3 regions of the Shewanella bicestrii genome follow, and region 2 is predicted to be linked to each of the others. Evidence: predicted binding sites of a transcription regulator. Region 2 holds the regulator's gene; each other region holds the start of a gene.
The links. The regulator FliA, encoded in region 2, starts transcription of late flagellar genes. The targets are predictions, from matches to a motif close to CTAAAGNTNNNNNNNNNNNNGCCGATA.

Region 1 (4,866 bases), 2.3 Mb from region 2:
ATCGCGGTATTGCGCGGGGATATTGCTATTGAGCTGTTCACTTTTCACGGAAGAAGTCAGGTCTTTGTCGACCAATTCAACCAAGCGAGAGAAATCTGAAGTTAACACTAAATCCGCAGGGGATAAACGGCCTTCACGGGCGATACGCTCGGCAATACCGTCTTTCGCAAAGACAAAATTTACCCCAATGCCCGTTTCCTCCGTAAAGCGCTTCAGAATAGGCTCAACCAGAAAGGGCTGACGGTAGGAGTAAACGGTTAATGTCTCATCAGCGCTAGCCGAATTCGCAACCGACATTAACCCAAGTAAAGCGGCACAAGTTACCCATTTCATTCGCGATTTCTCCCCAAAATGATGACAGCAAGCGTGAGTCAATTCTTAAGACTATTAATGATAATAGTTATCAGTTGCGCAAGAGTAATAGATCAAATGAACTAGGGCAATAGGTTGATTAACTTTTTGTTTTTAATGAAATAAAACTTAAAACTGGTGATTATCTCAAACCAAACTAAACTGAACCTTAATTTGCTTAAAATACATGAGGAGGCGGTATGTTGGGCGTTTTACTACTGCTGGTCATCGCGGTAGCGCTACTCGCATTGCTGACACTCAAGCGAGGCCCTAAAAAGCGCAAGCACTTTGTCAAACTCATGGAAACCGCAAAAAATAAAAATCAACGACTTGCAGGGCAAGATCGCCGCTTCCACTGTGTCAGTATCGAAAATGACGGTAGTTGTTGTGATCAGGTAGATGAGCTCAAAGGGAAACGTTTTCTATCAAAGGAAGCCCCTGAGCTTCCCATGGAAGAATGCACTATGGCCAATTGCCAATGCCGCTATCAACACTATGATGATAGACGCCAAACGGGTAATGACCGTAGGGTAGATTACGGCATAACGAAGGATCTCTACGGCGCGTTTGGTGAACATAATCGCCGTGAGACCCATAGAGGCCGCCGCTCGACAGACCATTAAACGCCTTTTACGCTGGGCGAGTTTCCACAAACGCTGGGAGATCGCGCATCTCACTAAACCAGAGCGAGGTCGCGGGAGCCACTTTACGCCAATCGAGTTCTGGATGTCTGAAATCCACATAATCTAATAAGCAAATTAAGGCTAATTGTGGCGCCTGAATCGTTGCCTGAGTGATCACGCTCTGATGTTCCATTTGCATCAAACCACGCAGCAGCGCTTGCTCAAAACGCGATGTCCAAAAGGCCGATCTCACCCCTTCCTCTTCACGCATTTGTTCTTGGCGCAATTTTACTGCGCTATCGATAAGACCTTTGATCATCGAATATTGGCACTGTAATACCCAATTATTCACTTGGCCACCGAACATCTGCTGTTCACCTAATTCGGCGTCTAAATAGCGCATAATCACTTCGCTATCGAAGATAGGTACACCATCGTTGGTGATGAGGCAAGGGATCTGCCCAAGCGGGTTAACATCGAGCAGCTCGGCGGTGTTTTCCATCGGATTGACTAAGACTTCTTCGATATCCTTAATCCCTAAATAACGGATTAATGTGCGAACACAGCGAGCATAGGGTGAAGCGAGGGAGCAGAGCAACTTCATCAAAAAATCCTTCTATATGACTGACATTAAAACGATTAAGACTAATTATTTGTCATTAACACTCAACCGATTACCAATACTTCTCGACGGTAATTTGTCCCGGAGCGCGGCGTAAATTCTTCGCGAGTCCCTTGTCGAGCAACGCGGCCTGCGCGCCACTGATCATCCCCGGATTACCACAAATCATCACCTGCGAATCCGCCGCGCTGAGCGCTAAACCGACTTTAGCCTCAATCTCCCCCGAGACTAAGCCATCGGGGATACGGCATTGCAGTGCATCGTCAAGCTTTTCACGGGTGACGGTTAAACACAGGATAAACTGATCAGGATATTGCACCGAATAAGCCTTTAATTTATCGAGGTAAGCTAAATCTTTAGCTTCGCGGACACCATAGACGAGTACGACTTTTTCGAAACGCTGCCAAGGCTCTGGCGTATCGAGCATAGATAAAAATGGCCCCACGGCCGTGCCCGTGGCTAACAACCATAAGTGACGGCCTTGCCCTGCACCCTTAGGGATCTCATCTAAAGTCATAAAGCCTGTGGCTGTGGGAGTGATCTCGATTTCATCCCCGATAGCAAGATTTTGTAATTGTGGGGATAACTGGCCATCTTCTACGGCGACAGCCAAGATTTCGGCATAGGGTTTATCGGGGGAATTAACCAGGGAATAGGCTCTAGCGACACGCTTATCATCTTGCAGCTGACTGAGTTTAATAAATTGACCCGGAATAAAGGGCGCCAGTTCGGCCGCTATCCGCAGCGAAAATAATTTATCACTCCAATCAATACGTTCAATAACACGTCCCCTAGTCCACATAACTCGCCCTCAAGCAAAACGTTAAATAGACCCCTAGCATAGACTGTTCTCTGCGCAACAAAAACCCCTTATTGCAAGGGGCTTAAGACAAGGGAAATGGCAACAACATTGAGTGCTAAGCGCGGGACATTATGCGCTAGCCGTTTGTGTCTCATCAGGTTTCTTATTGAAGCTATCTCGGAAGGCCTGCAATCCCTCTTGCACTAATCCATAGGTTTTATCGACGCCATCGGCGATATCCCCTTGCAGCACTTTAAGGCCGGACAAAATATCCCGCGCCTCCTTAAAGCCATTATCGATAGCGCCACCTATGATGCTCATAAAACTGTCAAGCTGATCATTTAGACTCATATTCGAATTTTGCTGTTGGTGAATGCTAAAAAATTGCGTCGCAAAACTCACAATCCTATCGGCCGTCGCCTCGGGGGAAGTATCGACATTATTATCGTAGGCGGTTTGAATCGCATTTTCGCCCATCGAAGGAGCTAACTCTTTGTTTATCGCTTCAATTGCCGCGCGATAAAGCAAAGTCATGGATTGATCACCGGATTTTAGACTCACATCTTCCTGCGCCGACAGAATCGCCTGATTCATTAACTGCTTACTCGTTTGCTGCGCAGTTTGTTTGCCGGGCGCTTCCACATTTTTCGCTTTATCACTATTAGCAGCGGCATTGTCAGCATACTTCTTATGGGGCGTTGAAGGCGTCTGTACCTGTGCAGGGTTGTTGATTTCCATGATGCTAATCCATTCAATTTGGGATGACTTTATTATCGACCAAAAATTGAGCAACTTTAGTAATTTTATAAATTGCAGTACCATCACAACCTAAGGCAATGATCCCCATGATGAATCTACTCGCCTCAGTGTCACACTTGCATACGCCCATTAGATAAGGATATACGGCATGGCAATTTTCCAATGGTTAACAGTGGTCAGCCACTCCTTGCGCATCACCAGCTTCAATGCCCTTCGGCTATTGCACACTCTGCTGTTAGGCCTGTTACTCTTTACCAGCATTGGACTCTGCCCTATCAATCAAGCTTTTGCCGATAATCGATTGATTATTTTGGTGAGACACGCCGAAAAAGCCGACGCTCCAGCAGGCGATCCTACACTTTCAGATGATGGCCATGCACGTGCCCTCGCGCTGGTTAGCGCCTTGCAAAGGACGCAGATCTCGCAACTGATCGCGACCCAATATCAAAGAACCCAGCAAACCTTATTGCCTATGTCTACGGAGCGACATTTACCCATTACCGTGGTTGCGGCAGAAAAACCACTCGAAGCCCATATCCAGCAAATTGTTGAACAAGTACATGCCGTTAAAGGTAACAGCTTAATCGCGGGGCATTCCAATACCGTCCCACTGATCATCAAGGCCCTTGGCGGCCCAGAAATCCCCACCATCGCAGAAGATGATTACAGTCAGCTGTTTTTACTCTCCATCCATGATGGACAGCCAGCGAGCCTTATCTCCACCCGTTATGGACACGAATAGAGGATAACAAGATGCAAGAACTCAATTGGTTTATGTGGGGACTGGATCTCTTCTCAGGACTCTTTTTAATTCTCATTGGCTTAGGCGCCCTCGCTGTCGTCTATATGTACATCGCCGACAAGCTACAAACCAAGCAGGCCGTGCGCCACAACTACCCTGTGATAGGTCGCTTTCGGTATTTATTTGAGAAACAAGGTGAGTTTTTTAGACAATACTTTTTCGCACAGGACAGGGAAGAATTACCCTTTAACCGCGCCGAGCGGAGCTGGGTATATCGCGCCGCGAAAAACGTCGACAGAACCATCGCCTTTGGGTCGACACGCCCGCTAGACAGCACGGGCGCCATCATGTTTATGAATACCGCCTTTCCTACTCAAGATGAAGATATCACTCCAATTCTGCCTCAAACCATTGGCCCCCATTGCCGTGAGCCCTACACCACTAAGGCTATTTGCCATATCTCCGCCATGAGCTTCGGCGCCCTATCACGCCCTGCCGTCACCGCCTTATCCCACGGCGCAGCGCAGGCGGGATGTTGGTTAAATACCGGTGAAGGTGGCTTAAGCCCTTACCATTTAAAAGGCGGCTGCGACTTAGTCTTTCAAATTGGTACCGCTAAATACGGTGTACGTAATGAGCATGGCCATTTAGACGATGACAAGCTCAAAGAGATCGCCGCACACCCTGAAGTTAAAATGTTTGAAATCAAAATGAGCCAAGGCGCCAAACCAGGCAAGGGCGGTATCTTGCCGGGAGTCAAAGTCACCGAGGAGATCGCCAAAATTCGCGGTATCCCGCAGGGCCATGATTCCATAAGCCCCAATGGTCATATCGAGTTTAAAAATGTGGCTGACATTCTGGATATGATTGCCAGAGTGCGTGAGGTCACTGGTAAACCCACAGGCATTAAGGCCGTACTTGGAGACGTGCAGTGGCTTGAAGATTTTTGCGATGAAATTGAGCGCCG
Region 2 (4,866 bases):
CAAAACCTATTAAATGAAGGAGTTTCTGTCAGAGACTTGCGTACCATAGTGCAAACTTTGTTAGAATACGGCACTAAGAGTAACGATACTGAAGTGTTAACGGCGGCAGTGCGTATCGCATTGAAGCGCATGATAGTTCAAGAGATCTCGGGTCCTGAACTTGAAATACCTGTCATAACTTTGGCGCCAGAGTTGGAACAGATGTTGCATCAGTCAATGCAAGCAACCGGTGGCGATGGCCCAAATATCGAACCAGGTCTTGCAGAGCGTATGCAGCAATCCTTAGCGGATGCCGCTCAAAAGCAAGAAATGGTTGGTCAGCCCGCTATTTTGCTAACGTCAGGTATGTTACGTGCGACACTGTCTCGCTTTGTTAAATATACTATTCCTAATCTCAGAGTGATTTCTTACCAAGAAATCCCCGATGAAAAGCAAATACGCATAGTGTCTGCCGTCGGCCAGTAGAGGACGCATAAGTGAAGATTAAACGTTTTTTTGCCAAAGACATGCGTGCTGCACTGGCCCAAGTGAAGGACACGCTCGGCTCCGATGCCGTGATTATGTCGAATAAAAAGGTAAATGGCGGCATTGAGATTGTGGCCGCCGTTGACTATGACGAGCCCAAAGCGAAGGCGCCTGCCGCTGCACCGACTTTTATGGATGTGAGTGATGACTTAGTGTCGCTCGGTGCTAAAGCGCCGATTCGCGCTGAAACTAAGTTAAAACCCTCGGCGCCAGCAGACTCTCTCCAAGCATTGCTCGAGAAGCAACAAAGCCGTTTAAACCAACAGCTCACCCATCAACAGCAAGACGCCGAATTGCCTGCGTGGGCACAAGGTCTACAAGCTCCTGCAGTGCCAAAAGCTGAACGCCGAGATATGGGACAGACTTTCGATAAGAAGCCGCAGGTTTCACAGAAGCAAAATGCGGATATTGAAGCGATGCGTGATGAGTTAGCATCCTTACGCAATTTGCTTACTCATCAAGTGTCTGCGCTGATGACTGAACACAAAAAGCGTATCGATCCTGTGGGTGCCATGCTGGAGTCAAAGTTACTGGAAGCGGAGTTTTCGCCTGCGGTCGCGAACAAGTTAGCGGCGCTTAGTCAACACTATACCCCGGCAGAATTAGTTCGTGCCTTGCCACAAAGTCTAGCGAATATGCTTGATAATCAAGGTGATGATATCGTTAAGCAAGGTGGTGTTGTGGCGCTGGTTGGCCCAACGGGTGTAGGCAAAACCACTTCCTTAGCCAAATTAGCGGCTCGTTTCGCTGCCCATCATGGTGCGGATCAAGTCGCCTTGATCACGACAGATCATTATCGTATTGGCGCTTATGAGCAATTGGCCACCTATGGCAAAATTATGGGATGCCCAGTTAAGCAAGCCCATGATCTTGCTGAGCTAGAGCAAATACTGTATCAGTTCAGAAATCGCAAGCTAGTATTGATAGATACCGCAGGAATGGGCCAACGAGATATGCGGCTTTACCAGCAACTTGATAATTTAACTGCAAATAGCAGAATACCTATCCGCAGTTATCTGGTACTGTCTGCCACAGGACAGCGCCGTGTGCTACAGGATGCTGTAAATCACTTTAAACGCATTCCATTATCTGGTGTTGTACTCACCAAGCTCGATGAGTCCGTGTCGTTAGCGGGTGCATTAAGTGTGTTGATCCAAAGTGGGTTGCCATTAAGTTATGTTACGGATGGGCAGCGAGTGCCCGAAGATATGAAAGTTGCCGATACTTTATTGCTCGCAGAGCAGGCGTTAGCGGCCTTAGAAAACACTGAACAACAATCGTTACCAGACACAGCGTGGTCAGATAATATGACCTGTGCATTTGAGTAGAGTTATGACCCTGGATCAAGCAAGTGGTTTACGTATGATGAATCAACCCTATAACGAAAAAGTGAAAGTAATCGCGGTTACGGGTGGTAAAGGTGGCGTGGGTAAAACCAGCGTGTCTATCAATACCGCAGTAGCATTAGCCGAAAAGGGCAAGCGTGTCTTAGTGCTTGATGCCGACTTAGGCTTAGCAAACGTCGATGTCATGTTAGGGATCCGTGCTGAACGTAACCTTTCCCACGTACTCTCTGGCGATGCTGAGCTGGATGATATTATCGTCCGAGGACCTAAGGGCATAGGCATTGTCCCTGCGACCTCAGGAACTCAAGGCATGGTAGAGTTGAGCCCTGCGCAACATGCGGGCTTAATTCGTGCTTTTAGTGAGATGCGTACCCAGTTTGATATCCTCATCGTGGATACTGCCGCGGGGATTTCTGACATGGTACTCAGTTTCTCCCGTGCCTCACAGGATGTGTTGGTGGTTGTTTGTGACGAGCCAACTTCTATCACTGACGCCTATGCGTTAATCAAAATTCTCAGCCGTGAACACGGCGTTTTCCGCTTTAAAATTGTTGCTAATATGGTGCGCAGTTTGCGCGAAGGTATGGAATTGTTTGCTAAACTCAGTAAAGTGACCGACAGATTCTTGGACGTGGCACTCGAACTGGTTGCGACCATTCCGTTTGATGAAAACCTTCGCAAATCAGTGCGTAAACAAAAGTTAGTGGTTGAGGCTTATCCTAAGTCTCCTGCTGCGATTGCGTACCATGGCTTAGCGAATAAAATCATGAGCTGGCCAGTACCACAGCAACCTGGTGGGCATTTGGAGTTTTTCGTTGAGCGTTTAGTTCAGCGACCAGATTTTCAAGAGGAAAAAACGAGTGAATAAAGCCGCAGCGTATACTTGTTTAGACAGTAAAACGTCAATCGTTGAACAGTATGCACCGTTGGTTAAAAGAATTGCACATCACTTGCTCGCCAGATTACCTGCCTCAGTGCAGCTCGATGACTTGCTTCAAGCGGGGATGATGGGGTTATTAGAAGCATCATCCAAGTTTGATGGTGGCAAAGGTGCAAAGTTTGAAACCTTCGCCGGCATACGGATCCGTGGCGCCATGTTGGATGAGATCCGTCGTGGCGACTGGGTTCCCCGTTCTGTTCATCGAAATAATCGTCGAGTAGCTCAAGCCATTGATGAGTTAGAGCAAGTGTTGGGTCGTGATGCACGCGACACAGAAATTGCAGAAAAACTTGATATGACGCTCGATGAGTACCATCATATTCTTAACGATGTTTCTGTTGGTAAAATCATAGGGATAGAAGACTTAGGCGTATCGCAGGATATACTCACTTCGAGCGATAATGTCAGTGATGGTACATATGAAGCGTTAGCAGAAACCCAGTTTCATTCAGCACTAGTTGAGGCGATAAAATTATTGCCCGAAAGAGATGCGCTAGTGCTATCGTTATACTACGATGAAGCATTGAATTTAAAAGAAATTGGCGCCATTCTTGAGGTAAGTGAATCGCGAGTTAGCCAGATATTAAGTCAGGCAATGTTGCGGCTCAAAGGCAAACTCAAGCATTGGACATAAGTATAATTATTTATTGAGCACAGAATGTCGGCTCACCGGAGGAAACCTTGGACAAGAATATGAAGATTCTCATCGTTGATGACTTTTCGACAATGAGACGTATCATCAAGAACTTGTTGCGAGACTTGGGCTTTAACAATACCCAAGAAGCAGACGACGGCTCAACTGCGCTGCCTATGTTACAAAAGGGCGACTTTGATTTTGTCGTGACAGACTGGAACATGCCAGGAATGCAGGGTATTGATTTGCTGAAGGCTATTCGGGCTGACGATTCCCTTAAGCATTTACCCGTATTAATGGTTACCGCTGAAGCAAAACGTGAACAAATTATTGCTGCCGCACAAGCCGGTGTTAACGGCTATGTGGTTAAACCTTTTACCGCAGCAACACTTAAAGAGAAGTTAGATAAAATATTCGAACGACTCGCTTAAGCAGGGATGAGCTATGAAGTCACAAACATCAGGGCTCATTACGCTCGAGAAGGCTCAGCGTTTAGTTGAACTATTAAGCGCGAATGAACAAGCTCAAGCAGATGATTTATTTAGGGAACTCGCGGCTCCACTTCAACGGGAGCTCTTTGATGAAGTTGGTAAACTTACAAGGCAACTTCACAGCGCATTAATGGATTTCCAAGTTGATAATCGTTTGGTTGAACTTGCGAATACCGAAATTCCCGATGCTAAGGAACGGCTAAGTTATGTCATTGACATGACCGAGCAAGCAGCGAATAAAACCATGGATGCGGTAGAAGAGTGCTTGCCGCTCGCGAATGCATTAACGGCGAATATTCAACAAGTGATGCCTTCTTGGGACAAATTGATGCGCCGTGAAATCGCTCTGAGCGATTTTAAAGCGCTTTGCCACAATGTGCAGCATTTGATGTCACGTAGCGAATTGGATTCCAATCGCTTACGCGAATTGCTCAACCAGATTTTGATGGCGCAGGATTTTCAGGACCTGACTGGACAAATGATCCGGCGGGTGATCGATCTAGTGATGGAAGTTGAAAGTAATCTGGTGTCTATGCTGACAGTATTTGGTGAGCAACCCGTGATTGAGAGTCAGATTACTCAGAAAAATAATATTGAAGCTGAAGGACCGATAATGAATGCCGAGCTTCGTCAAGACGTCGTTACCGGTCAAGATGAAGTCGATGATCTGCTGTCGAGTCTGGGTTTCTAACTGGGAGTCAATTTGATGGCCTTTGATGTAGATGAAGAGATACTCCAGGACTTTTTAATTGAAGCGGGCGAAATTCTTGAGTTGCTGCAAGAGCAGCTGGTCGCGCTTGAAAACAATCCTGATGATACTAACTTGCTAAATGCCATTTTCAGGGGGTTTCATACTGTAAAGGGCGGTGCGGGTTTCCTTAGTCTCACTCCCATGGTGGATGTCTGTCACGAAGCAGAGAACACCTTCGA
Region 3 (4,866 bases), 980 kb from region 2:
TCAAGGCTTCGGCACCGATATAGGTTTTCTGCTCCAGATCCCGTAAGGGCTGATAATAAAGTTCGAATTGACGGCCGCGAATCGCGCTATGTAAATCACGCTCGATTTGCGCATCTTCCTTAAAGGCGCTGAGCAAGGTGCTGTTAAACACTTGAATAGCGGTGCCCTTTTTCTTCTTCGCGTATTGCACCGCAATATCGGCGCAGGTCAGCGGCGCGAACAGATTGGCCACCGAGGCGATATCGACAACCGCCAGTGCGGGTTTAGGTTCGATTTGCTCACGACCGATTAAAATCGGCATGGCTAAATGCTGATATAGGCGGGTACTGAAATAATCCAGATCGTAAACCGCGTTATCATCGGTGAGCAACACGGCAAACTCGTCGCTACCGACGCGGGCAATTTCGGTTGCCTTATTAATTTCCGAAAAATGTTTTAAGCGCCGGCCAATTTCAATCAGCAAGCTGTCGCCATTTTCGTGGCCATAGGTATCGTTGAAACGTTTAAAGGCGACTAAATCGACCAACAGCAACAATCCATTAGTGGTGCGCTCCAATACGCGATTGAAGTGACTACGATTATTCAGCCCAGTGAGGCTACAACGCCAAGCTAAACGCTCAAGCTCCGCCTTATAGTTGTGCTCATCTGTGCTTTCTTCGCCGGAGACTAAGGCGTAATGATTGCCGCGATCGGTGATAAATTGGCTGACCACATACTTGAGCCAGTAGCGACTGCCATCGGCTCGATTAAATTGCACTTCGCCTTTAGCCTGCTCGCCTCTGAAAATTTTAGCCAAGGTCTGCTCGGCTAATTCACTGTGCTGCTTAAAGAAACTTAACTCGCGTAAATTGGTGCCTATGCTTTTTTCACGCGCTAAGCCAGTGATCTCCTCGTGGGCTTGGTTCACGTATTCCACTTTTTCGGTGTGCAGGTTAATCAGCATGCTCATCTGGCGAGACTGCTCGGTGGCACAGCGAAACAGGCTTAAGCGCTCTTCTTTATCGTAGGTATGTTTGGTGGCCAGCGTGAGGGCCAGTTGATCGGCCATTTGGCAGGCAAGGTGAATTTCGCTGTCGTGCCAATGGTGAGTCAGTTGCGCTCGCTCGAGGCAAAGCACCCCTTCGAGATGGCCATTAATGCGAATGCCAATCTCGAGGCTAGATAAAATTTGCCGAGGGATAAAATAGTTATCGACTAACTCTGTCAAACGCGGATCGATAAGCGTATTACTCGCATCGATATGGCGATGATTTTTGAGTTCATCTAAATAGCGTGGCAGCGTCTGCAACTGCGAAGGACGATGAGTGTCTTGTAGGGGCATAGCGCCAAATTGCGCCACTAGGGATTGGCTCGATTGGTCGGCGGAAAAAATCCAAACCGACACCAGAGAAACGGCTAAATTTTGGCAAAGTAGCTCAGTGGCTAACTCTGCGGTCTTAGTAAAATCACCCTGCTGTTTAGCCGTGGAATGCACTAAAGACTCTAATAAATGCTGATGCTGACGTCGCTTCACTCTGATTCCTACAAAACTTCGTGTTGGGTAAAACGGTACTGCTGCGACTAACACACTAAAGAAGCGTGTTAATAGAGCCTATTTATCTTTATTTTTGTTGATGCAGATTACACTATCTACATTTAAAACAGCAACATCGGCCACACTTTATTACAAATTAACGCTAACGGACTTCACGGTCGCTTGCATCATAGGCCATTCTCTAATTGGAAAATCATTTTCTCGACACTCACATCGAAGACCAGCTTGAGGGTAACACCCGCTTCATCATGCACAATATTCCCTTGGGTTTGGCTAAAACGCGCTTGAGCCCGCTCCAACATCTTAGTCGCTTCGACCTCAGCCTCTGCACCCGCGAAGGATAACTCCAGCACTGTATCCTGCTCGTCAATCACAGCGCCAATATCCACAAAACTGCCGCAATCGGTGCAAGTGTCGTTTACGGTAGCCGCTTGTCCTGCAATGATACCTTTCATCTGTTTTTCCTCTCTAATCGCTGTAAGGGTGATGCATCAACTTAAACCAGCATCATTAACGCCTTATTATAGGTAACAGTGGCGGCAGAGACTCAGCTTTAGCTCACGCTTATTATTGTGCATCGACACAGTTGACGGCTATTTGGCCAACAAGTTCCTTTAATCCCAACCTGTGCTTTTAAAGACAGCATCTTGCTTAACCGCCCGATAGCGACTTGGAGGCAAGACGACATACTCGTTAGGCGCTGGCCAATAACGGCACTAAGTTACGTTGAATCGCCAGTTGATCGGCAAAATGCATGACGTCCATTTTCGGGGATGGCAACTGGCCACGTTGGCGCAGACGTGTGGTGAGATCGCAATTGCTTAAGGCTTCGGCCATCGCGATAGGCTCACCACCGCGGATCACTAATGCCTCTGGGCGCAATGCCTGTTGCAGTTGAAACGCCCTCGCCCCTTGCTCAGCAAAAACAGCACTGTTGTCGGTAACCTTGTTATCCGTCGATAAATCCGCCACAAGCGCTTGCTTTGGGGGTAACTCAAACTGACGTTGTAATTTTTCTGCATTATCGAGCTCTTTTTGCCATTGAAACTGCGCCATGTCCCTCGCGTCTGCAGACAATAGCGACAGCAACAGGGCGAACTCTCCTCGCCTGTTGTGTTCGATTGCCGCATTTAAGCGGGAGCCAATTTGGGCTTCGTTGATTAAAGGAACATCGATCTGCATAAAAAAACATCATTAAAACAACTCGTTGTTAGTTAATCGACCAGTTGAACCAGAACTTTAGGAAAATTTTCATATTTAGACTTTACATGCCAAACGTTTCTGACTACTATGGCGGCCGCAATTGAGGAGGGGTTCCCGAGTGGCCAAAGGGATCAGACTGTAAATCTGACGGCTCCGCCTTCGAAGGTTCGAATCCTTCTCCCTCCACCATTTGCACTAACAATTAGCGATGCTATAAAAGATACTCGTGGAGGGGTTCCCGAGTGGCCAAAGGGATCAGACTGTAAATCTGACGGCTCCGCCTTCGAAGGTTCGAATCCTTCTCCCTCCACCACTTTTATCTTATGTGGTTCGTCAATAGTTAGTCTGCTGTACACTTGCTTTACCCTTAAATCCGGCCAAGATTTAAGATAACTTTTAAATAAGACTCGATGAGTCAGACTTAAAAGTTGAAGAAAATATGTGGAGGGGTTCCCGAGTGGCCAAAGGGATCAGACTGTAAATCTGACGGCTCCGCCTTCGAAGGTTCGAATCCTTCTCCCTCCACCACTTCTTTCTCATATCACTCTTTGTATCGCTTTATTCCCCAAGTTTTCTTTCTAACACTCCAGCTTATCCAAACTTATTTTTTATCGCTTAGTTAAAACGATTGTCTTTAATCTATAGATTTTGCTGATAAAAAACGCCCCATTCGGAGCGTTCAAGAAGTGTGCATAGCGCTAAGTGGGCGATTAATCGATATTCAAGTACTTATGGGTCTGAATCGATAAGCGCCAGTTGCGGGCAATACACACCTTCATGGCTAATTCCGTCGCCCTTGGTTTTTGGCTGATCGGTTGCAGACAAATCGTTTTCGATGACACATCAATCCCTTTGAGTAACTCATCGAGTTCGTCGATATGATTTTCGGTCGCTATCGGGTGCTTAATCTCGTTGGCGCGGATCAAGGCCTGCGCTAACACCTTATAACCACCTTTCATATTGATCTTGGGCGAGACAGTTACCCAAGTATCAGCATCGCACTTCACCTCAAAGGTGCCACTGGTCTCGATTTGAGTAGCAAAACCGGCAGCATGAAGCGCGTGAGTTAGTTCATTCAGATCGTACATACAAGGCTCACCACCTGTGATCACCACATGGCGCGCCGTGTATCCCTTAGCGTTGAACGCCTCAATAAGACTCTGCGCCGTATGATTCGCCCAGCGCCCCACGGAGCCATCGACGGTGATCACTTGTTCGGGTGACACCTTATTTTCCTCAAGCAGATCCCAAGTCTGTTTCGTATCACACCAAGCACATCCCACAGGGCAACCCTGTAAACGCACAAAAATGGCGGGCACTCCGGTAAAGACACCTTCACCTTGAATGGTTTCAAAGACTTCGTTGACTGGGTAATTCATGCTAGCGTTCCGTTTTTCTGGGGCGGCATTTATAGAGGATTTTAGCTGCAGCTGCAAGTTTTTACCGCCTCAGCCATTGTGATACCAAGTACCGCATCCCCGTCGCCACGCGCCAGCAAAGAGTTTGCAACCCCTAGCGCCTGAGTTACACTTACGCCCTATTTTATGTGTCAATTTAAGTGGATCCTATGTCAGCAGCATCAGTTTCAAAGGTGGTAGTGGTTTTCAGTGGCGGACAAGACTCAACGACTTGTCTTATTCAAGCCTTAACTCAGTTTGATGAAGTCCACGGGATCACCTTCGATTATGGTCAGCGTCACCGTGAAGAAATTGAAGTTGCTAAATTCCTCGCCAAGCGCTTAAAGATCACTAGCCATAAAGTGATGGATGTAAGCTTACTCAATGAGTTAGCGATTTCTGCCCTCACCCGAGATGCGATCCCCGTATCCCACGAATTAATGGAAAATGGCTTACCCAACACCTTTGTGCCCGGCCGCAATATCCTGTTTTTGACTTTGGCGGGGATCTACGCCTATCAATTAGGGGCCGAGGCGATTATCACCGGTGTTTGCGAAACCGATTTTTCCGGTTATCCCGACTGTCGCCACGACTTTGTGCGCGCGATGGAATCGGCACTGGTGCAAGGCATGGATAAAAAGCTTGAGATCATCACCCCATTAATGTGGCTCAACAAGGCCCAAACCTGGGCGCTGGCCGATAAATACCAGCAACTCGATTTAGTTCGCCACC

Region 1: CF168_RS03185 (DUF5610 domain-containing protein) is a predicted target of FliA. The motif match lies at 3,170-3,196, and genes of this name have one in related genera.
Region 3: CF168_RS09950 (VC2046/SO_2500 family protein) is a predicted target of FliA. The motif match lies at 2,751-2,777, and genes of this name have one in related genera.

Annotation. Positions count from the first base shown of each region.
Region 1 is NZ_CP022358.1:706,312-711,177, reverse strand. It holds gene CF168_RS03205 (Fe(3+) ABC transporter substrate-binding protein) at 1-333, opposite strand, end outside; gene CF168_RS03200 (hypothetical protein) at 552-974, shown strand; gene CF168_RS03195 (glutathione S-transferase) at 982-1,578, opposite strand; gene CF168_RS03190 (ferredoxin--NADP reductase) at 1,649-2,398, opposite strand; gene CF168_RS03185 (DUF5610 domain-containing protein) at 2,528-3,136, opposite strand; gene CF168_RS03180 (histidine phosphatase family protein) at 3,306-3,899, shown strand; gene CF168_RS03175 (FMN-binding glutamate synthase family protein) at 3,911-4,866, shown strand, end outside.
Region 2 is NZ_CP022358.1:3,243,270-3,248,135, reverse strand. It holds gene flhA (flagellar biosynthesis protein FlhA) at 1-465, shown strand, start outside; gene flhF (flagellar biosynthesis protein FlhF) at 477-1,853, shown strand; gene CF168_RS14095 (MinD/ParA family protein) at 1,858-2,739, shown strand; gene CF168_RS14090 (RNA polymerase sigma factor FliA) at 2,732-3,445, shown strand; gene cheY (chemotaxis response regulator CheY) at 3,493-3,876, shown strand; gene CF168_RS14080 (protein phosphatase CheZ) at 3,890-4,627, shown strand; gene CF168_RS14075 (chemotaxis protein CheA) at 4,643-4,866, shown strand, end outside.
Region 3 is NZ_CP022358.1:2,266,012-2,270,877, reverse strand. It holds gene CF168_RS09960 (putative bifunctional diguanylate cyclase/phosphodiesterase) at 1-1,513, opposite strand, end outside; gene CF168_RS09955 (DUF406 family protein) at 1,702-1,989, opposite strand; gene CF168_RS09950 (VC2046/SO_2500 family protein) at 2,228-2,716, opposite strand; tRNA gene CF168_RS09945 (tRNA-Tyr) at 2,842-2,926, shown strand; tRNA gene CF168_RS09940 (tRNA-Tyr) at 2,966-3,050, shown strand; tRNA gene CF168_RS09935 (tRNA-Tyr) at 3,181-3,265, shown strand; gene queE (7-carboxy-7-deazaguanine synthase QueE) at 3,448-4,116, opposite strand; gene queC (7-cyano-7-deazaguanine synthase QueC) at 4,305-4,866, shown strand, end outside.